3 regions of the Dellaglioa sp. L3N genome follow, and region 1 is predicted to be linked to each of the others. Evidence: predicted binding sites of a transcription regulator. Region 1 holds the regulator's gene; each other region holds the start of a gene.
What was found. The regulator HrcA, encoded in region 1, represses chaperone genes, less so after heat shock. The targets are predictions, from matches to a motif close to TTAGCACTCNNNNNNNNNGAGTGCTAA.

Region 2: groES (co-chaperone GroES) is a predicted target of HrcA. The motif match lies at 2,959-2,985, and genes of this name have one in related genera.
Region 3: clpP (ATP-dependent Clp endopeptidase proteolytic subunit ClpP) is a predicted target of HrcA. The motif match lies at 2,245-2,271, and genes of this name have one in related genera.

The regions. Positions count from the first base shown of each region.
Region 1 covers NZ_CM142928.1:978,771-986,033, reverse strand. The annotation lists gene truB (tRNA pseudouridine(55) synthase TruB) at 1-345, shown strand, start outside; gene ribF (riboflavin biosynthesis protein RibF) at 362-1,297, shown strand; gene hrcA (heat-inducible transcriptional repressor HrcA) at 1,459-2,502, shown strand; gene grpE (nucleotide exchange factor GrpE) at 2,520-3,116, shown strand; gene dnaK (molecular chaperone DnaK) at 3,140-4,975, shown strand; gene dnaJ (molecular chaperone DnaJ) at 5,102-6,238, shown strand; gene lepA (translation elongation factor 4) at 6,366-7,263, shown strand, end outside.
Region 2 covers NZ_CM142928.1:509,482-516,744, forward strand. The annotation lists TPP riboswitch at 2-108, opposite strand; gene ACVPPR_RS02505 (ABC-F family ATP-binding cassette domain-containing protein) at 187-2,124, opposite strand; gene ACVPPR_RS02510 (lysostaphin resistance A-like protein) at 2,146-2,784, opposite strand; gene groES (co-chaperone GroES) at 3,010-3,294, shown strand; gene groL (chaperonin GroEL) at 3,331-4,956, shown strand; gene ACVPPR_RS02525 (APC family permease) at 5,206-7,035, shown strand; gene ACVPPR_RS02530 (glycosyltransferase family 4 protein) at 7,145-7,263, shown strand, end outside.
Region 3 covers NZ_CM142928.1:1,267,928-1,275,190, forward strand. The annotation lists gene ACVPPR_RS06370 (sugar-binding transcriptional regulator) at 1-182, opposite strand, end outside; gene rpoN (RNA polymerase factor sigma-54) at 414-1,751, opposite strand; tRNA gene ACVPPR_RS06380 (tRNA-Arg) at 1,819-1,890, shown strand; gene clpP (ATP-dependent Clp endopeptidase proteolytic subunit ClpP) at 2,312-2,905, shown strand; gene ACVPPR_RS06390 (kinase to dihydroxyacetone kinase) at 3,035-3,286, opposite strand; gene whiA (DNA-binding protein WhiA) at 3,309-4,247, opposite strand; gene ACVPPR_RS06400 (gluconeogenesis factor YvcK family protein) at 4,268-5,287, opposite strand; gene rapZ (RNase adapter RapZ) at 5,284-6,168, opposite strand; gene sdaAA (L-serine ammonia-lyase, iron-sulfur-dependent, subunit alpha) at 6,256-7,137, opposite strand; gene ACVPPR_RS06415 (serine dehydratase beta chain) at 7,150-7,263, opposite strand, start outside.

The DNA.
Region 1 (7,263 bases):
AAAAAATTAGGTGTACCTGCTGTTATGTCTGATTTAACTAGATTAGAAAGTGGCGGTTTTAAAATTGATAAGGCCTTCACATTGGCGCAATTAAATGAAGCCAAAGACAACGGAATGTTAGAATCATTATTGTATCCAATTGATGCTGCTTTAACAGCATTTAAAAAGTATGAATTAACTGATGAACAATGGGCAATTGTTCGAAATGGTGGGTTTTTATCGGTTAATTCGTTTAATAATGAATCAATAGTTGCGTTAGTTTATGAAAATAAAATTAGATGTTTGTATAAATTGAATAATGAAAATCATCGTTATCAATCTGAAACAATGTTTGATTTAGGATAAAGGAAGTTAGTGTGACATGAAAGTTATTTATTTAACTGAGCCATATAATCCCACAGAAATTGACAGTGATGCTATTTCACTTGCCATGGGTTTTTTTGACGGTGTCCATTTAGGACATCAAAAAGTGATACAAACAGCTAAGAAAAAAGCTGATGAAAAGAATATTAAACTTGCGGTGATGACTTTTGATAAACATCCGTCGGTTCAATTCCAAAAAACACCTGAACAAAGTATTAAATATTTAACGTCTATGGAAAAGAAAATTACATTAATGGAAAAATTGGGCGTTGATATTTTTTATGTCCTGACATTGAATGATAATTTGGCAAATTTAGCGCCACAAGCGTTTGTTGACAAGTATATGATTGCTTTACATGCAAAAATTGTCGTTGCTGGATTTGATTATACTTATGGTAAAAAAGATATCGCAAATATGGCTGTATTATCGTCATATGCCCAACAAAAATTTGAAATTGTAACTGTGCCAGAACTAACAGCTGGTAATCAAAAGATAAGTTCAACTAGAATAAGGGCTGCAATTGATGCCGGACAAATGAACAGTGTTAATGAGTTACTTGGCTATGAATATGAGACGATTGGTGAAGTTGTTCATGGCGAAGCTAGGGGTAGAGAACTTGGCTTTCCAACGTTAAATTTGGCATTTAATAAACATATTCGAATTCCGGGACCTGGCATCTATGTGACAGAAGTTCAAGTAGATGATATTTGGTATCGAGGAATGGCGTCTATTGGTTATAATGTGACGTTCGGTCAGGGCCGTGAATTAACGGTTGAAATTAATTTATTTGATTTTAATGAAATGATTTATGGTAAAATTGTCACGGTTAAATGGTTAGCATATTTAAGAAGTGAAGTTAAATTTGATGGTATTGATGGCTTAATTGCACAATTAAATCAAGATAAAAAAAATACGAATGCTTATTTTAATTAACATGAATAAGCACTAATGACTGACTAAGTGGCGTCCATTTAGTTAGTCATTTTTCTTTTAAAAAAAATGAGTGCATTCCTTGACAATAATCCAAACATTTAGTATATTAATAGTTGTGTTAGCACTCAATAGTGTTAAGTGCTAAAAAGAGGTGATTGACCATGCTAACAGAAAGACAGATGTTAGTGTTAGAAGCAATTGTCAGAGTTTACACAGAGGTTGGTCAACCAGTTGGTTCTAAATCGGTTGTTGATTTTTTACCAATGCATGTTAGTTCAGCAACAATCAGAAATGAAATGGTGGCTTTGGAGAATAAAGGGCTTATTAAAAAAACGCATTCTTCTTCTGGTCGGATTCCGTCATTTCTGGGATATCGATATTATGTTGATCATATTGTTAAACCTGGGGTCGTGCCAGCAGCAGAATTAGTAAATATTCAGAATTCTCTTGGTGTTCACTTTCAAAAGATTGATGAAATTTTTGCGGAATCGACTAAGATTCTTTCAGATTTAACAAATTATACGGCGATTTCATTACGGCCTGAAACAGCGGAAAGCCGACTTGAAGGTTTCCGGTTGGTTCCATTAGGTAACCATCAAATTATGGCTATTCTTGTGATGAGTAGTGGTGTCGTTGAAAATCAAACATTTGGTATTCCTAGTTCAATCAATAGCTCCGATTTAGAGGCTGTTACGAGGTTGTTGAATGATCAATTAATTGGATTGCCTTTAGCTGAGGTATCAAAAAAGTTAAGGACAAGTATTCCAGTGATGTTGATCAATTATATGCGTCAACCTGATGGCATTTTAGATGTTTTAGGTAATATTTTGAAGCAAGCCACGCGTGAACAAGTTTTTGTTGGTGGCAAATCTAATATATTGGATTTTGCGGCTGATAGTAACGTGGATGAATTGAAATCACTATACGATTTAGTCGATACATCGAATAATAAGAATATTGGCGAGTTAATTGGGAGTCAAGGTAAACCCATTCAAATCAAGATTGGTGAAGAACTAACAAATCAATTACTTGATAACTATAGCCTTATATCAGCTAGTTATGATGTGAGTGACCATGGTCAGGGTGTTATCGCATTATTGGGACCAGCAAACATGCCATATTCGAAAATGATTGGATTGCTAGATGCGTTTAGTGATGAACTTGCAAAAAAATTATTAGATTATTATCAACGATTTGATAAATAAGAAAAGGGGTGTTGTGTGTGGTTAAAAATAACAAAGAAGATTTAGTTGAAGAAGACGTTGCACAAGAACAACATCAGTCAAATGAAACAACTAATCAAAATGATAAAAAAAGTTCTGTTACTGATAAAGTAAAAGAAAAATTTAGTAAAAAACCTTCTGATGCAGATAAGTTAGCTGAATTACAAGTTAGTTTGGATGCAATGGAGGATAAATATCTACGAGCAGAAGCCGAAATGGCAAACATGAACACGCGTTTCAAGAAAGAACAGGAACAACTCTTGAAATATAGCGGGCAATCATTAGCTAAGGATGTCTTACCCGTTATCGATAACTTAGAAAGAGCATTGGCTATTGAGGTTGATACTGAAAATAGTGAACAGCTTAAAAAGGGTATCGAATTAGTTTACAAAGATGCGCAAAAAGCATTAACTAATAATGGTGTTATAGAAATCGAAACGACTGATGTGATGTTTGATCCAACTGTTCATCAAGCTGTTCAAACAGTGCCTGCTTCTGATGATCAGAAAGCAGATACAATTGTTCAAGTCCTTCAAAAGGGATACAAATTAAAAGATAGAGTGTTACGTCCAGCAATGGTCGTTGTCGCTCAATAATATAAGAAGAGGTAGAGAAAATTATGGCAAAAATTATTGGAATTGATTTAGGAACAACTAACTCAGCTGTTGCTGTTTTGGAAGGTAAAGAAGCAAAAATTATTACAAACCCAGAAGGAAATCGGACAACACCATCTGTTGTTTCATTTAAAGATGGCGAAACTCAAGTTGGTGAAGTTGCTAAACGTCAAGCAATTACAAACCCTGATACTGTGGCATCAATTAAACGTCACATGGGTGAAGAAGGTTACAAAGTTGATATTCAAGGTAAATCATATACACCTCAAGAAGTTTCAGCAATGATCTTACAATACATCAAAGAATATTCTGAATCATACTTGGGTGAATCAGTAACCAAAGCTGTTATTACAGTTCCTGCTTACTTTAATGATTCACAACGTCAAGCTACAAAAGATGCTGGTAAAATTGCTGGTTTAGAAGTTGAACGTATTGTTAACGAACCAACTGCTGCAGCTTTGGCATACGGTCTTGAAAATACTGAAAAAGATGAAAAAATCCTTGTTTTTGATTTAGGTGGTGGTACATTTGATGTTTCTATCCTTGAATTAGGCGACGGTGTCTTTGAAGTATTATCAACAAATGGTGATACTCATCTTGGTGGCGATGATTTTGATCAAAAAATCATGGACTGGTTAGTTGAAAACTTTAAAAAAGAAAATGGCATTGATTTATCAAAAGATAAAATGGCAATGCAACGTCTTAAAGATGCTGCTGAAAAAGCTAAAAAAGATGTCTCTGGGATTACTAGTGCACAAATTAGCTTACCATTTATTACAGCCGGTGCTGCTGGACCTTTACATTTAGAAGCAACATTATCACGTGCACAATTTGATAATCTTACACAAGATTTAGTTGAACGTACACGTATTCCAGTTCAAAATGCTTTAAAAGATGCTGGTTTAACAAATGCTGATATTGATCAAGTTATCTTAGTTGGTGGTTCAACACGTATCCCAGCTGTTCAAGCATTAGTTGAAAAAGAAACAGATCACAAACCTAACCAATCAGTTAACCCTGATGAAGCTGTTGCACTTGGTGCTGCAATTCAAGGTGGTGTCATTACTGGTGATGTTAAGGATGTTGTTTTACTTGATGTAACACCACTTTCATTGGGTATCGAAACAATGGGTAGTGTCTTCACTAAGTTAATTGACCGTAACACGACAATTCCAACAAGTAAGTCACAAACATTCTCTACAGCTGCTGATAATCAACCAGCCGTTGATATCCATGTGTTACAAGGTGAACGTCCAATGGCTACTGATAACAAGACCTTGGGTCGTTTCCAATTAAACGATATTCCTGCTGCTCCTCGTGGAATCCCTCAAATCGAAGTTAAATTCGATATTGATAAAAATGGTATTGTTAATGTTTCTGCTAAAGATTTAGGCACAAACAAAGAACAAAAGATTACAATCAAGAGTTCAGGCGGTCTTGCAGAAGACGAAATTGAACGCATGGTTAATGAAGCTAAAGAAAATGAAGAAGCTGATAAAGCACGTAAAGAAGAAGTTGACTTGAAGAATGAAGTTGACCAATTATTATTCTCAGTTGATAAAACTTTAGAAGAATTAAAAGGTAAAGTAACTGAAGAAGAAATTAAATCTGCTGAAGATGCTCGTGATGCTTTGAAGAAAGCTCAAGAAGATAACAACGTTGAAGATATGAAAGTTAAGAAAGACGAATTAAATAAAATCGTTCAAGACTTAACGGTTAAATTATATCAACAAGCACAAGATGCTCAAGGTGAAGCCGGTGCTGAAGGCGCAGCTAAAGATCCTAAAGATGAAACAGTTGATGGCGACTTCGAAGAAGTTAACCCTGAAGACAAAAAATAATCTTTACTAAATTTTGAGTGTGATAGAAAGTCAAAGGCCTTTGGGACTTTGGCTTTTTATTTCATGTTAAGCATGGTATTCTATTTAGAGCAATAAAAACCAAAAAGGTTATTCGGAGGTACGGGAATGGCAGAGAACAGAGATCCATATGATGTACTTGGTGTGACTAAAGATTCATCACCTGAAGAAATAAAAAAAGCGTACCGTAAGTTATCTAAAAAATATCATCCAGATATTAACAAGGATGCTGGTGCAGAAGATAAATTTAAAGAAATTACTGAAGCTTATGAGACAGTTGGTGATCCGCAAAAGAAAGCTGAATATGATCAATATGGTTCAGCTGGCGCTCAAGGTGGTGGCTACCGAGGATTTGGTGGTCAAGGACAACAAGGTGGATTTGGCGGCGGTGGATTTGAAGATATTTTCAGTTCATTCTTTGGCGGTGGTGCTTCTCAGGATCCAACTGCGCCACGTGCAGGTCGCGATTTACAATATGAAATGACATTAACCTTTATGGAAGGTGTCTTTGGTAAGGAATCAACAATTAAATACAACCGTAAAAGCCTTTGTATTACTTGTGGCGGGTCTGGGGCAAAACCTGGAACTTCTCCAATTACGTGTCGTAAATGTGGTGGCCGAGGAACTATTCAAGTTGAACGTCGTACACCACTTGGCAATATGATGACTGAACAAGAATGTGATGTTTGTCATGGTACTGGTAAGGAAATTGAAGAAAAATGTGAGACATGTCATGGTTCAGGTCATACTGATGAAAGACATGAAGTTAAAGTAACTGTTCCTGCAGGTGTTGAAGATGGTCAACAAATGCGCTTACAAGGACAAGGTGAGGCCGGTGAAAATAACGGACCTTATGGAGACTTGTACATTATCTTTAGAGTACAAGCTAGTGGTAAGTTTGATCGTGAAGGTTCTGAGATTTATATCGATGTCCCAATTAGCTTTGTCCAAGCTGCATTGGGTGACGAAGTAACTGTCGAAACCGTTCATGGTGATGTTAAAATGAAAATTCCTGCTGGAACTCAGACAGGGACAACATTTAGATTACGTGATAAGGGTGCGCCTAAATTACACGGTAAAGGTAATGGTGATCAACAAGTTACCGTTAATATTGAAACACCTCGCAATCTTAAAAAAGAACAAAAAGAAGCTTTAAAAGAATTTGCTACAGCCAGTGGTAAAAATGTTGTTGGCGAAGGCAATTTATTCGATAAGCTAAAAGATCAATTTAAAGGTAAAAAATAACCAAATAAAAGATAGAATCGTCTTGCCGGATGAGTCTATCTTTTTTTGTATACGAACTACAATTGTGTTTAGCAGAGTTGATTGTTATAATCAAAAGAGATAGAAACAAGAAAGTAGGACGCTATTAATGGATTTTGAAGAAATGCAAGAGAGACAAAAACACATTCGTAATTTTTCGATTGTGGCACATATTGATCATGGAAAATCAACACTTGCGGATCGTATCCTTGAGTTGACTGATACAGTGACTAAGCGTGAAATGAAAAACCAATTATTGGACTCAATGGATCTTGAACGAGAACGTGGTATTACCATTAAATTAAATGCGGTTGAATTACATTATCTTGCTAAAGATGGTGAAACATATATCTTCCATTTAATTGATACACCAGGACATGTTGATTTTACTTATGAAGTTTCAAGAAGTTTGGCCGCTTGTGAGGGAGCTGTGCTTGTCGTAGATGCTGCTCAGGGCGTTGAAGCGCAAACGCTTGCTAATGTTTATTTGGCAATTGATGACGAACTTGAAATTTTGCCAGTTATTAATAAAATTGATTTGCCATCTGCTAATATTGAGATGGTTAAACAAGAAATTGAAGATATTATCGGGTTAGATGCTTCTGATGCTGTTTTGGCGAGTGCTAAAAAAGGAATTGGTATTGAAGAGATGCTTGAACAGATTGTGACAAAAGTTCCTGCACCAAGTGGTGACTTAAAGAAACCATTAAAAGCATTAATTTTTGATTCAATTTATGATAGTTATCGTGGTGTTGTGCTAAGTGTTCGATTGGTTGATGGTGTTGTTAAGCCAGGCGATACAATCGAATTAATGAATAGTAAGAAAAAATATGAAGTCACAGAAGTGGGTGTGATGTCACCCAAAGCGGTTGATCGTGATTTCTTAATGGCTGGAGACGTTGGTTATATTACTGCTGCAATTAAAGATATTCGAGATACACGAGTTGGCGATACGGTGACATTGGCAGATAATCCGGCAGCTGAAGCGTTAGAGGGTTATAGAGCTA
Region 2 (7,263 bases), 470 kb from region 1:
GGGGTCCTTCTTCACACTTTCCTACGCAAGTTTTGACTTACAGGTTCGAAGGGATTAAGTTGTAAAAACTTATCTCAGTTCTTCTAAAGAACACCCCTAGTGTACTTATATTTAATTTTTAGGTTACTAATAGAGAATAGGCTTTCATTATTGTTATGTCAACAGAAAATAAAAAAAGAAACTAACTTATTCCAGAGCTAAGCTAGCTTCTTCCCAGTCATTTTCTGTTGTTTCAATTGCTGTTTGAACTGTTTGTAATTCAGTTTGAAGTTCTTGGAGTTTGTCAGCATCACTGAAAATATCAGGCTGTGACATTTTTTCTTCAAGTTCTGTTTTATGTGTTTCTAAAGTACTTAGTTCAGTTTCTAAACGTTCAATTTTACGAGTTAATTTGCGTTGTTCTTTTTGGGTTTCTTTGTTTTGTTGATAGTTAGTTGCTGGTTTAACTTCAGGAGCTGTCGGATTAGAAGCAGTTTCAAGGGCCTCTTTTTCAGCTTCAATAGCTTCTAGTTCTTCTTTTTTATCAACATAGTAATCGTAATCACCCATGTAGTAAGTAGAACCTTCTTTTGAAACTTCAATAATACTTTCTGCAACTTTATTAATAAAGTAACGGTCATGGGAAACGAGTAGGACTGTACCGTCAAAGTTAGAAATGGCTTTTTCAAGAACTTCTTTACTATCAATATCCAAATGGTTAGTGGGTTCATCAAAGATTAAAAAGTTATCTTTATCCATAGCCAGCTTAGTTAAAGCCAGACGTGCTTTTTCGCCACCACTTAAATTTGAAACACGTTTCAAAACATCGTCACCTGAAAATAGAAAGCTACCTAATAATGAGCGTATGTCTGTTTCAGGTGTTGTTGGATGATCATTCCAGAGTTCATCTAGAACAGTATTTTTATCTGTTAATTGATTTTGTTCCTGATCATAGTAACCGATATGGACATTGGCACCGAAGAAAGCTTCGCCGCGAATGAAGGGAATCTGACCTAAGACACTTTTAAGCAAGGTTGATTTACCAACACCGTTCGGACCGACAATTGCTTGCACTTGATGTTTATGTAAATCGATTGAGACGGGTTCAGATAAAACAGTATTGTCGTACCCAACAGCTGCATTAGCAACTGTTAGAACGATATTACCACTTTCATCGGCTGCTTTAAAACTAAAGCGGGGTGCTTTTTCGTCACCATCTGGGCGATCAACTTTGTCCATTTTTTCAAGCTGTTTACGCCGACTTTGTGCTCGTTTGGTTGTTGATGCACGAACAATATTTTTATTAACAAAATCTTCAAGTTTTTCAATTTTATCTTGTTGTTTTTCAAAAACTTTCCATTCTTGTTTTAAGTTAGCTTCTTTTTTGACAATAAATTGGGAATAATTACCATTATAGTGGGTTGTTTCATGATGACTCATATCGTAAACTTCTGTGACGATTTTATCCAAGAAGTAACGGTCATGAGAGACAATTAAGAGGGCTCCCGTATAAGTTTTCAAATAACCTTCTAACCATGTTAAGGTTTCAATATCTAAATGGTTAGTCGGTTCATCTAAAATCAATAAATCACGTTTTTCTAAAAGTAATTTAGCTAATGCTAAACGTGTTTTTTGGCCCCCAGAAAGGGTTCTGATATCACGATCAAAATCTTCTTCATAAAATCTAAAGCCATGTAAGACGGAACGAATTTCTGATTCGTAACCATAACCATTTTTTTCACTAAAATCATGTGACAGTTGATCATAAGTTGATAATAGTTTGTCGAATTTTTCAGAATCTTCTGCATTTTTTGGATCAGCAATTTGGGCTTCTAATGCATGAATTTGCGTTTCCATTTTCTTGAGATAATCAAAGACATGACTCATTTCTTCCCAGATTGAACGTTCGGAAGAAACAATGGTTGTTTGTGCTAAGTAGCCAATAGTCATCCCTTTATGTTTAATGATTTGACCGGCATCAGTGGCTTCTTGATCAATGATCATTTTAATTAATGTTGATTTACCGGCACCATTCCGGCCAACTAAGGCAATTCTGGCATCGTCTTTAATATCCATATTAACATTTTCGAATAGAACGTCAGCACCGAAATAGCGGGCTGCTTGTTGGACTTGTAACAGGATCAAAACGAATCCCACCTTTCTTTTTTAAAGTGATACTTGAATGATTAATACGAAACTGTTCATGAGAATGTGTGCAATCATTGACGTTTTAATACTACCAGTTCGTTTATAAAGGTAACAAAAAAGTAAACCAATTAAAAAGTAGATGGCTAGATGTCCATCATTGTGCGCTAGACTGAATAGTAAACTGGAAATAATTGCGGCGAACATTGGTGGTATAAAACTGGCTAAGTTACCGAAGAAAACTTTTCTGAAAACAAGTTCTTCCATAATAGGGGCGCCAAATGAGATTGCCAACATATAATAGGGATATTTTGTAACAATCGTCATGATTTCACTTGTATTCTGTGAAGGCACAGTCGTTTTTAAAAGTGAGTAATAAATCGTTTGAATAACGGACTGAATAATTAACGTTAAAATGAATCCGAGAAATCCCCACAAAATAATTTGTGTCCAATTAGAATGACCACTAATTGAATTTTTAGTACTGAAGTAATAATTTAGCCAAACTAAGAGGATCGCACCTAAGGCATAGTCAGCTGTCATAACCGGATAGATAATCGATTTTAGAGAAAATAGTTGATTCAGAACCGTTGGTAGAACAAAGATGACGAGATAGCCTAATAAAATGGCAATTGAATTTTTACTAGTTGATTTTGACATGAAAACTCCTTTAAATATAATTAGTTAGTCGTGCATTATTTTGTCGAACAAATTCGTATGATAAGTATAGCATAATTGGTCGGATAACGAATTTAATTCATATGAAAACTTCTATCAAATAAGAGCTGAAATACTTGCAATTGTCCGTAAAATTGATTATAGTTAATTTTGTGATTAGCACTTAGGAAGATAGAGTGCTAAATAATAGTGTTGGAGGGATAGAACGTGTTAAAACCATTAGCAGATCGAGTTATTTTAGAAGTAACTAAAGAAGAAGAAACAACGGTAGGTGGTATTGTCTTGGCAAGTAATGTACAAGAAAAACCACAAACAGGTAAAGTTATTGCGGTGGGTGATGGCCGTACAATGGATAATGGTGAGAAGATTGCCGTTACTGTCAACGTCGGACAAACCGTTTTATTTGATAAATATGCCGGATCAGAAGTTTCATTTGAAGGTAAAGACTACTTGATTGTGCACGAAAAAGATATCGTCGCAACTGTAGATTAAGTTAAATTTTAAATTTAAAGATGAGGTGGATTAATTATGTCAAAGGAATTAAAATTTTCTGAAGATGCTCGTTCAGCAATGCTTAGAGGTGTTGACCAATTAGCCAATACGGTTAAATCAACTTTAGGACCAAAAGGCCGTAATGTTGTTTTGGAAGAATCATATGGCTCACCAACAATTACAAATGATGGTGTGACAATTGCTCGCGCTATTGAATTAGAAGACCATTTTGAAAATATGGGTGCTAAATTAGTGTCAGAAGTTGCTTCAAAAACCAACGATATTGCTGGGGATGGGACAACAACTGCAACTGTTTTAACACAAGCTATCGTGACTGAAGGTATGAAAAATGTGACGGCTGGTGCTAACCCTGTTGGTATTCGTCGTGGAATTGAAGCTGCTACAAAAGCTGCAGTTGCTGAATTACATGAATTATCACACAAAGTTGAAACAAAAGAAGACATCGCGCAAATCGCTTCTGTTTCTTCAGCTAATGATGAGATTGGTGCTTTGATTGCTGACGCTATGGAAAAAGTCGGTAATGATGGCGTAATTACAATTGAAGAATCAAAAAGTATTGATACCTCATTAGATGTTGTTGAAGGGATGCAATTTGATCGTGGTTACTTGTCACAATACATGGTAACTGATAACGATAAAATGGAAGCTAACTTAGAAACACCATATATCTTGGTGACTGATAAGAAAATTTCTAACATTCAAGAAGTATTACCTTTATTACAATCTATTGTTGAACAAGGTCGTCCATTATTAATCATCGCTGATGATGTTGATGGCGAAGCTTTACCAACCTTAGTCTTGAATAAAATTCGTGGGACATTCAACGTTGTTGCTGTTAAGGCACCTGGATTTGGTGATCGTCGTAAAGCAATGCTTGAAGATATCGCTATTGTAACGGGTGCTACAGTGATTACTGATGAACTTGGCTTACAATTGAAAGATACAACCATTGAACAATTAGGTTCAGCTGGTAAAGTCAATATCACAAAAGAAAACACAGTGATTGTTGAAGGTTCTGGTGATAAAGCTAAAATTACAGAACGTGTTGGTTTGATTAAAAAACAAATCGATGAAACAACTTCTGAATTTGATCGCGAAAAATTACAAGAACGTTTGGCTAAATTATCTGGTGGGGTTGCTGTCATCAAAGTCGGTGCTGCAACTGAAACAGAATTAAAAGAACGTAAATACCGCATTGAAGATGCTTTGAATGCCACACGTGCCGCAGTTGAAGAAGGTTTCGTTGCCGGTGGTGGGACAGCATTCGTTAACGTTATTGGAAAAGTTGCTGCACTCGAAGCAACTGGTGATGAATTAACGGGTATCAAGATTGTGCAACGTGCTTTGGAAGAACCTGTACGTCAAATCGCTAAAAATGCGGGTCTTGAAGGTTCCGTTATTGTTGAAAAATTAAAATCAGAAAAAATAGGTATTGGTTTCAATGCCGCAACTAATGAATGGCAAGATATGATTGAAGCTGGAATTGTTGATCCAACTAAAGTGACTCGTTCAGCATTGCAAAATGCAGCCAGTGTTTCTGCTTTATTGTTAACAACTGAAGCAGTTGTTGCCGACAAACCAGAACCAGAATCTGCAGCTGACCCACAACAAATGCCTGGTGGCATGGGCGGTATGATGTAACCCAAGTTTCATAAAATAATAAAATTTAAAGAGTTATCACTCTGCGCTAATTGCGAGTGGTAACTCTTTTTTTGTGGGGAATAAAGTTCATTTATGGTGTTGTATATTTAAATATAAACGGGTAAAATAGAGTGAATTCGGTGGATAGGAATTAGTGAATAAAATAACTATTCGGTAAGATGAACGTACCGTCAGGGCAACGTTTATGAATAATTTTTTTAAATTTAGAACATAAGGGGTAAAGATGAAATGTGGCGTTATTTAAAGAGATTGTTAATTGGGAAACCATTGAAATCTTCTGAAGAGGGAAATCAACAATTATCAAAGTTTAAGGCATTAGCTCTTTTATCATCAGATGCATTGTCATCTGTGGCGTACGGGACTGAACAAATTGTGACCGTTTTGGTTGGTTTTTCTGCGATGGCAATTTGGTATTCATTACCGATTGCGTTATTAGTTTTAATTTTATTGGCATCAATCACCATTTCTTACCGTCAAATTATCCATGCTTATCCTAAAGGTGGGGGCGCTTATGTCGTCTCAAGCAAAAATTTAGGTGAAAAAGCAGGTTTAATTTCCGGTGGCTCACTTTTAATTGATTATATGCTAACTGTTGCGGTTAGTGTGTCCGCAGGGACTGAAGCGTTAATTTCTGCGGTGCCATCATTGTATGGGCATCAAGTGGTTATTTCAGTGATTATTATTATTTTAGTTATGGCAATGAATTTACGTGGGTTACGTGAATCTGCTTCATTCTTAACGGTACCCGTTTATCTGTTCGTTGTGATGATTATTTTAATGTTACTTGTTGGTGGTTATAATATTATGACTGGTCAAGTGCCTTATCATGCAACAGCTGCTGTTGGGACTGCCGTTCCTGGTATCACAATGGCCTTACTTTTAAAAGCATTCTCATCAGGGTCATCTTCATTAACTGGTGTCGAAGCGATTAGTAATGCAGTGCCTTTCTTCAAAAAACCACATGCTAAAAATGCAGCGGCTACTTTAACCATTATGGCAACTCTTTTAGCTGTCTTCTTTGGTGGTATTACACTATTAAACTACTGGTATGGGATTGTACCTACTGAAAAAGTAACGGTTCTTTCTCAAATTGCACAGACAACATTTGGACAAGGTATTTTATATTATATTTTCCAATTTTCAACCGTGTTAATTTTGGTATTAGCTGCGAATACTGGATTCTCAGCTTTCCCAATTTTGGCCTTTAATTTAGCTAAAGATAAATTTATGCCCCATTTATATATGGATAAAGGTGATCGTTTAGGTTACTCTAACGGAATTATCACGTTGGCAGCTGGTTCAATTATTTTAACGTTCATTTTTAATGGGTCAACAGCCTTATTAATTCCGTTATATGCGGTGGGTGTGTTTATTCCATTTACGTTGTCTCAAACAGGGATGATTGTAAAATGGTATCATGAACGTCCAAAAGGCTGGTTGATGAAGGCCTTCTATAACTTCTTAGGTGCTTTTATTTCACTAAGTATTTTATTGATTCTCTTTAGATACCGTCTATCAACTGTATGGCCATTCTTTGTGATTATGCCAGTTATGTACGGGATATTCTATAAAATTAATGATCATTACAATAAAGTTGCTGAACAATTACGATTGACAGAGGAAGCAGAAATTCACGATTACGATGGTTCTACGGTTATTGTGTTAGTAAGTTCTGTGACCCATGTGACAACTGGTGCCATCAATTATGCGCGTTCAATTGGTGACTATGTGATTGCAATGCATGTGTCTTTCGATACAAATCCTGAAAAAGAACATGAAACGGAACGTGAATTTAAAGAGCGTTTCCCTGGTGTCCGTTTTGTTGATTTGCATTCGTCATACCGATCAATTGCGTCACCCGTTGTGAAATTTACAGATGTGATTGCTAAGAATGCTGCTGCTCGTAATTTTACGACAACAGTTTTAGTGCCACAATTTGTACCAAGAAAACCATGGCAAAATATTTTGCATAACCAAACAAGTTTAAGATTAAGATCAGTTTTAAACTCTCGTGAAAATATTATTGTTGCAACATTTAACTATCATTTGAAAAAATAATGACTAAAAAACATCGATTAATTTTAATTGATGTTTTTTTGAATTTATTTAACAACGTGGTATAGTTATAAAGATATTACTAGACAATACTATAAGGAGAGATACTATCATGTTTCCAATTATCGTAGCATTTTTCGCAACAGCGCTTATCTCCGCGTTGTTAACGCCAGTGGTTAGATTTTTTTCACTTAAAATTGGGGCAGTTGATGTTCCCAATAAGCGACGAGT
Region 3 (7,263 bases), 290 kb from region 1:
TGCTTACGCAGAAAATCTGTTTCAGTTCTCATAACGCGTTCACTAAGATTTAAAGTTGAGGCCAACACTCTTCGACCAACTGGCATCATCCACTCTATCTGCCTTAAAACAAAATATCTTTGTTTTAAGGCTTTAATCATGTCCGGTGCAATTGCTTCAATCCATTCTAATTCATGATGCATAGTGCACCTGCTCTCTTGCGGGGCGTAAAACGTCCCGTAGTGTCGCATTATGACCCATTGATTCCAAAAAAAACAAAGCACAATAACATTCTGCGTTAATCAAAGTGTCTTCATACCTTTATTACAAGACAAATTATAGCAGTTTATTTTATGCTTTGCAAGCACTTCAACAGACTATCTGCTATGTTAGCAGTTGCCGTTTGATATGCAAGAGGAGAGTCCCTAATGTTCTTAATCTTTGTAGCGTTTTCTTGCCGATGATGACGGAATGTTCAGGTTTTCGCGATATTTAGCAACCGTCCGTCTTGAAATATCGATATTTTGTTTCATTAATTGTAAAACTATTTTTTGATCTGATAAAGGCTTGGTCTTCTCTTCGGCATCAATCAACGTCTGAATAGTTGTCATGATAGCTTTTGAAGATAATTCTTCAGCATTCTTTTTATTTTTATTTGCTACTTGTCCAAAGAATGATTTTAACTCATAAACCCCAAACTCCGTTTCGATATATTTATCGTTAACCGTTCGACTAATCGTTGATTCATGAACATCTAAAGCAGCCGCAACTTCTCTTAGAAGTAATGGTTTAATTGGTTTTGATTTATCAGCGAAAAAATCTGCCTGATATTTCAAAATATATTGTCCAACTTTTAATATAGTATCACCACGTTGTTTCAATCCACTAACAAGCCATTCATATTCTCGTTTCTTATCAGCCAGATACTTTGTCACTTCAGGATCTTGGTCTTTTGACATATCATCAAAATATTTTTGTTGGAAAACAATTTCAGGCTGAGCCCCACGAACTTTATATAGCACGGATTCACCATTATTATTTTTTAAAACTAAATCTGGATATATTTTCCCAATTCTAGTTGTCCCAAAACCTGCACCAGGATTAGGTGATAACGTCCGAATAAAATCCGATATTTCCTGAATTTTCGAGACATTCACACGGTATTTTTTTGCAATGTCTTGCCATTTACGATCAACGAAATCATCGAAATCATCTTTAATAACCGTATATGCCATCTTAGGAGCTAAATCATCAGAATCAATCTGTAACATCAAACTTTCTTGCACGTTTCGTGCACCAACACCAGGTGGATCCAAACGTTGAATCAAGGTTAATGCATCCATCAACATAATAGGTGGTATCCCTGATTCTTCCGCTAAATCATCTAAATTCGCATTAAAATAACCCGTTTGTTCAATATAATCTACTAAATAAAGAACAACTTTTCTAAGTGGCGTCTGTCGCATCGTTAAATAAATTTGATCCAACAAGTAATCTAACAAAGACTGCCCTTCATCATCACTTACCGAATTCATATAGTCAGCATCACCGTCTGTTGTTAGATTCACTTTATATCGAGACTCACCTGCTTGAATTCTTTGATTATCATCAACCGCTTCAATCAAGGGGTTTTCCATGACTTTATCAGTGATAAATTGTTGTAAATCTTCTATATTATATTGCAACATTTTGATAGACTGCTGCAATTCAGGTGTCATAGCCAATTTTTGAATTTGGGTTTGTTGTTGTTTAAATTTCTGTTCAAATGCCATTTTCTTCTAGACCTCCAATTTCGTTGCTTGTTTTTTCAACGTAATTCAGCTAAACTATTAATGTACTGCGCCGTTGGTGTAATGGATAGCACGTAAGATTCCGGTTCTTGAGCTGAGGGTTCGACTCCCTCATGGCGCATCATTATCACTGATAAAGCAACATTTATAGTACTTTTATGTCGTTTTCGTGTAGTTAAGTTAGGATTAATAATTTCTTGTTTTAAACACCTCACATTAGTGTCAGGTGTTTTTGTTTTCGCTTACATTATTAATTATATATCATGTTTCTTAAGATAGCTATTAGTCCTCAAATTTATCGCATAATTATTTTAAAAAAATAATTATGGAAGGATTACACGAGATCTGACTATTACGATAATGAGGCAGTCAACAACAGAAAATAAGAACGGACACTTCCAATAAAAATGTCCGTTCTTATTTTTTATTTATACTCAAATCATTTTATTTGACCTTTTTTGACCAAGGGTTTAAACTAGCATTACATTAGTTCAAATGCTAATATAAAAAAGTAATTAATAATAATTTGGAGGTTTTCAACTATGAATGTAGTTCCTACAGTTATCGAACAATCTGCCGGTGGCGAACGTGCATACGATATTTATTCTCGTCTTTTAAAGGACAGAATTATCATGCTTTCAGGTGAAGTTAATGACGACATGGCAAACGCTATTATCGCCCAATTGCTCTTCTTGGATGCCCAAGACTCAGAAAAAGATATTTCAATTTACATTAACTCACCCGGTGGTTCTGTTTCAGCCGGTTTAGCTATCTACGATACAATGAACTTTATCAATGCTGATGTTCAAACAATCGTTATGGGTATGGCTGCTTCAATGGCCAGTGTATTGGCAACTGCCGGTACAAAAGGTAAACGTTTTGCATTACCTAACTCAGAAATTATGATTCATCAACCACTTGGTGGCGCTCAAGGTCAAGCAACAGAAATCGAAATTGCTGCTGAACATATCTTGAAGACAAGAACATTGATTAACAAAATTTTGGCTGATGCAACTGGTCAAGATATCAAAGTTCTTAATAAAGATACAGATCGTGATAACTATATGACTGCTGAACAAGCAAAAGAATATGGTTTGATTGATGAAATTATGACTAACAAAAAAGGCCTTAAATAAGTTTCAAGCCTCAAAGACACTGACAATTTAATTTGTTAGTGTCTTTTTTTACCTATTTTCGTAAAATAAAAAAATAATCATCTGTTTGATAGCTGAGGTACCAACGATCAAACAGATGATTTTTTTATATTAACCTTTTAATCCTTTAGATTGTCTTACCATATCTTCAACAACAATATCAAAGATTTCTCCAAGTCCGGCACAATATGCCAAAATTTTCCATGGATAATTCGTATGAAAATGTAGTTTCATCAAATCAGAATCACCAGCAACGAGTAAACTATCCCCTTCAAATTGACGCAATATTTCACTATATAATTGATCTTCACTCAACGTGCTGCCTTCTAACAGTAACTGCGTATCATATTTAAATTCTATCACGATATTTTATCCTTCCAAAATGCTATTTTTCACCAATTCGAACTTTTTCAGCAAAATCATTAATTTTCCGTAATCGATGATTAATTCCAGATTTTGAAATTGGACCACCAGGTACTAAATCGCCTAATTCTTTCAAACTGACTTCTTGATGAACTAACCGTGCTTCAGCCACTTCTTTTAATTTAGAGGGCAATTGACCTAATCCCACTGATTGTGCAATAAACTCAATATTTGCAATTTGTTTGTTGGCAGCATCAGCAACTTTATTCATATTAGCCGTTTCACAATTAACCATTCGATTAACGGAGTTTCGCATATCACGGACAATTCTGATATCTTCAAATTTCAACATAGCAGTTGTAGCGCCAATTAATGAAAGAAAATCAGCAATTTTTTCTGCCTCTTTCAAATAAACAATATAACCACTACGACGTTCAGTCATTCTAGCATTAAACCCAAACTTATTAATCATTTCACAGATTGTTTGATTATGTTCTTCATAGACAGAATATATTTCCAAATGATAACGACTTGTTTCAGGATTATTAACTGAGCCACCTGCCAAGAAAGCCCCACGTAAATAAGAACGCATCATCATGTCATCATGTTCCAATAAATCAGTTGGCACACCCATCTTAAGTTGCATATCTTCAATGATATCCAAGTCTTTTAAAACAAAATCACTACCCGTTTTCAAACGAACAATATAGACATTATTTTTTTTCAATTTCATTTTACGACGCACTAATAGTTCACTCGTAATATCATAAAACTCATTTAAAAGTTCATAAATTCGTCTCGCAATTGCGGGATTTTCTGTCTGAACATTTAAAACGAATTGATGATTAATGATACTCAAAGAACCATTCATTCGAATCAACGCCATTAATTCTGCTTTAGCATTATTCCGTCTAACTTTGAGGGTCGTTAATTCTTTTTTTACTTCACTTGCATACGACATTTTTTCACCTTATCTCTGTGCTAACTATTATTTCTGTGTCTTAATTCGTGGTTTGGTCGACCAACTAAACGCATCAATTCTTCAACAACCTTATCACCATCATGGAAAACACCTTTATCTTTTAACTTCAAAAAGTTAGATGAAATGACACGACAATGCTGTCCTCTTAACCCATTAAAATCGTGTTCAACTTGAATCAAATTTTCATCATATTTTTCTTTATCCATGTAATCACTTGGCACTGGTGCTGTGTTCACAAGCACTGTATTTACAAAACAATTACCAAGATGATTATTTAAAATACGAACATGATCCGCATCAGTAAAGCGTTCTGTTTCACCTTTTTGTGTCATAATATTACAGATATAAACGACTTCAGCTTTGGTCTCAGATAGTGCTTTACCAACATTACCAATGACTAAATTAGGTAAAATACTTGTGAACAAACTACCAGGTCCCAAAACAATTTGATCTGCTTCAAGGATGGCCTTAACCACCTCTGGGACAGCAGCCGGAACAGCATCTTCACTCGTTTCACTTGAGGTTACCCAAACACGTTTAATTGATTTTCTAGCAGCCGTTATCTCAGCTTCACCAGATAAAAAGGTTCCATCAGAAAATTCCGCATTTAAAACTAAAGGTTCATCAGCAACAGGATAGACATGTCCATCCACTCTCATCATTTCTGACAATTCTTGCACTGAAGCAAAAACACCCTTTTTCATTTCAGCCAATGCCGCAATAATTAAATTACCAATAGCATGGCCCGCAAAGAATCTATCTGATGTATCAAATCGATATTGAAAAATATCTAAATATAATTCTGGTAACTCAGATAATGCCGCAATCACATTACGAATATCACCAGGTGGCACAACATTCACATAATCTCTAATGATACCTGATGAACCGCCATCATCAGCAACTGTTACAATGGCTGTGATATCAGCATTTTTATCCCTTAAACTTTTTAAAATGACTGGTAGTCCAGTTCCGCCACCAATCACCACAATTTTAGGTCTGCGTCCATTTCTTGTCATGATCTATTTACCGATTCTTTATTTTTATTAATATCTCGGTGTGTGACATTCACTGGATATTCAAGTTTCAATTCTTCACTTAATCGTTTAGCTAAAGCAACTGATCGGTGCTGTCCACCTGTACAACCAATTGCAATAGTTAAATTGGTTTTACCTTCAGCTTCATAGCCTGGTAAAATTGATTCAAGTAAAGATTCAAACTTCGTATAAAATCCCTCTGTTGCAGGTTGTTTCATCACATAATCATAAACGGCTTTATCCAAGCCTGTTTGTGGCTTTAACTCTGGAATATAATGTGGATTAGGTAAGAAACGAACATCCATGACGATATCTGCATCAATTGGTAATCCGTATTTAAACCCAAATGACAGCACTTCAACATGAAAATTAGCTGTTTCTCTTGTTTCAAAATTATGGAAAATTTCTTCACGTAACTGGCGTGGTGATAAATTAGTAGTATTAATCACCAACTGTGCCTGCGTTTTAATATCGTTTAATAACCCACGTTCTTTTTCAATACCATCCATAAGACGGCCTTCCATTGCTAATGGATGAGCACGTCTTGTCTCTTTATAACGAGAAACTAATTCTGCATCAGATGCATCCAGAAATAAAATCTTAGTTGTGACGAATTCAGTGTTATCAAATCCTGATAACATTTCGATAATTTCATCATAGAAAGCCCTTGATCTTAAATCCATTACGAGTGCAATTTTTGAAATTTTACCTGACTCTTTTACCAGTTCCCAAAACTTAGGTAATAAAGTTGGTGGTAAATTATCAATACAAAAATAACCAAGATCTTCAAAACTTTGCATTGCGACCGTCTTTCCGGCCCCACTCATCCCTGTAATTACAACTAATTCTAATGTATCTGCCATTTTCATTCCTCCAAATCTGCTTTTTCAAGTATAACATACCTGGTGTTTCTTTTGTATCAGTGGACAAAAAAAGAGTTGTTCCCAACCCTAAATAGTTTCACCAAATATTTTCATCTTAATTGCCTGACCTGTTGGTGTACTGGCTAATCCGCCAATTCCCGTTTCTCTAAGGGCACTTGGCATCCGTTCACCAATATCCTTCATCGCCATAATAACTTCATCAGCAGGCACCTTATTCGATAATCCAGCAAGAGCCATATCAGCCGCTGTTAAAGCATTAACGGCGCCAATTGCATTCCGTTTAATACAAGGAATTTCAACCAATCCAGCAACTGGGTCACACACCAGCCCTAATAAATTACTCAATCCCATCGCAAAAGCTTCAGCACACTGCTCAGGTGTTCCCCCTGTAATCTCAACCGCAGCTGCAGCCGCCATAGCCGATGCACTCCCAACTTCTGCCTGACAACCACCCGTTGCACCAGCAATCATGGCATTATTAGCCACAATCATTCCGAATGCACTAGACGTAAATAAAGCTTGAATCATTTTTTCATGCGATAAATTCAAACGTTTTTGAATCATGAAAATAACCCCTGGCAATGTCCCAGATGAACCGGCCGTTGGTGTCGCACAAATAAGTCCCATTGATGCATTAACTTCATTGGTCGCAATTGCGTATTGCATCGCTTCTAAATTGGCATCCCCAGATAAAGAATGCCCTTTTTCACGATATTTCCGTAATAAAACAGCATCTCCTCCAGTTAATCCAGTGGACGAAGAAACCCCTTCACCAGTTGATCCTCTATCAATCGCCTGTTTCATCACGTCTAAATTAGCTGACATTTTCCCAATAATAACCTCTCTAGTTTCACCAGACTGTGTCATTTCTTGTTCAATCATTAATTCTGAAATTAATTTATGTGCCTTATTTGCGGTTGACACTAATTCAGCAATACTTTTATACAAGATAGATTCCTCCTATTTTAAATAAATGAGATGATGCGTCAATAATCGTAGTTGCTTAAGCTGTGCCTCATCAATGTTTCTGGTTAAATCATATTCATACATACTTTCATCTGGCGCTAACTCAGA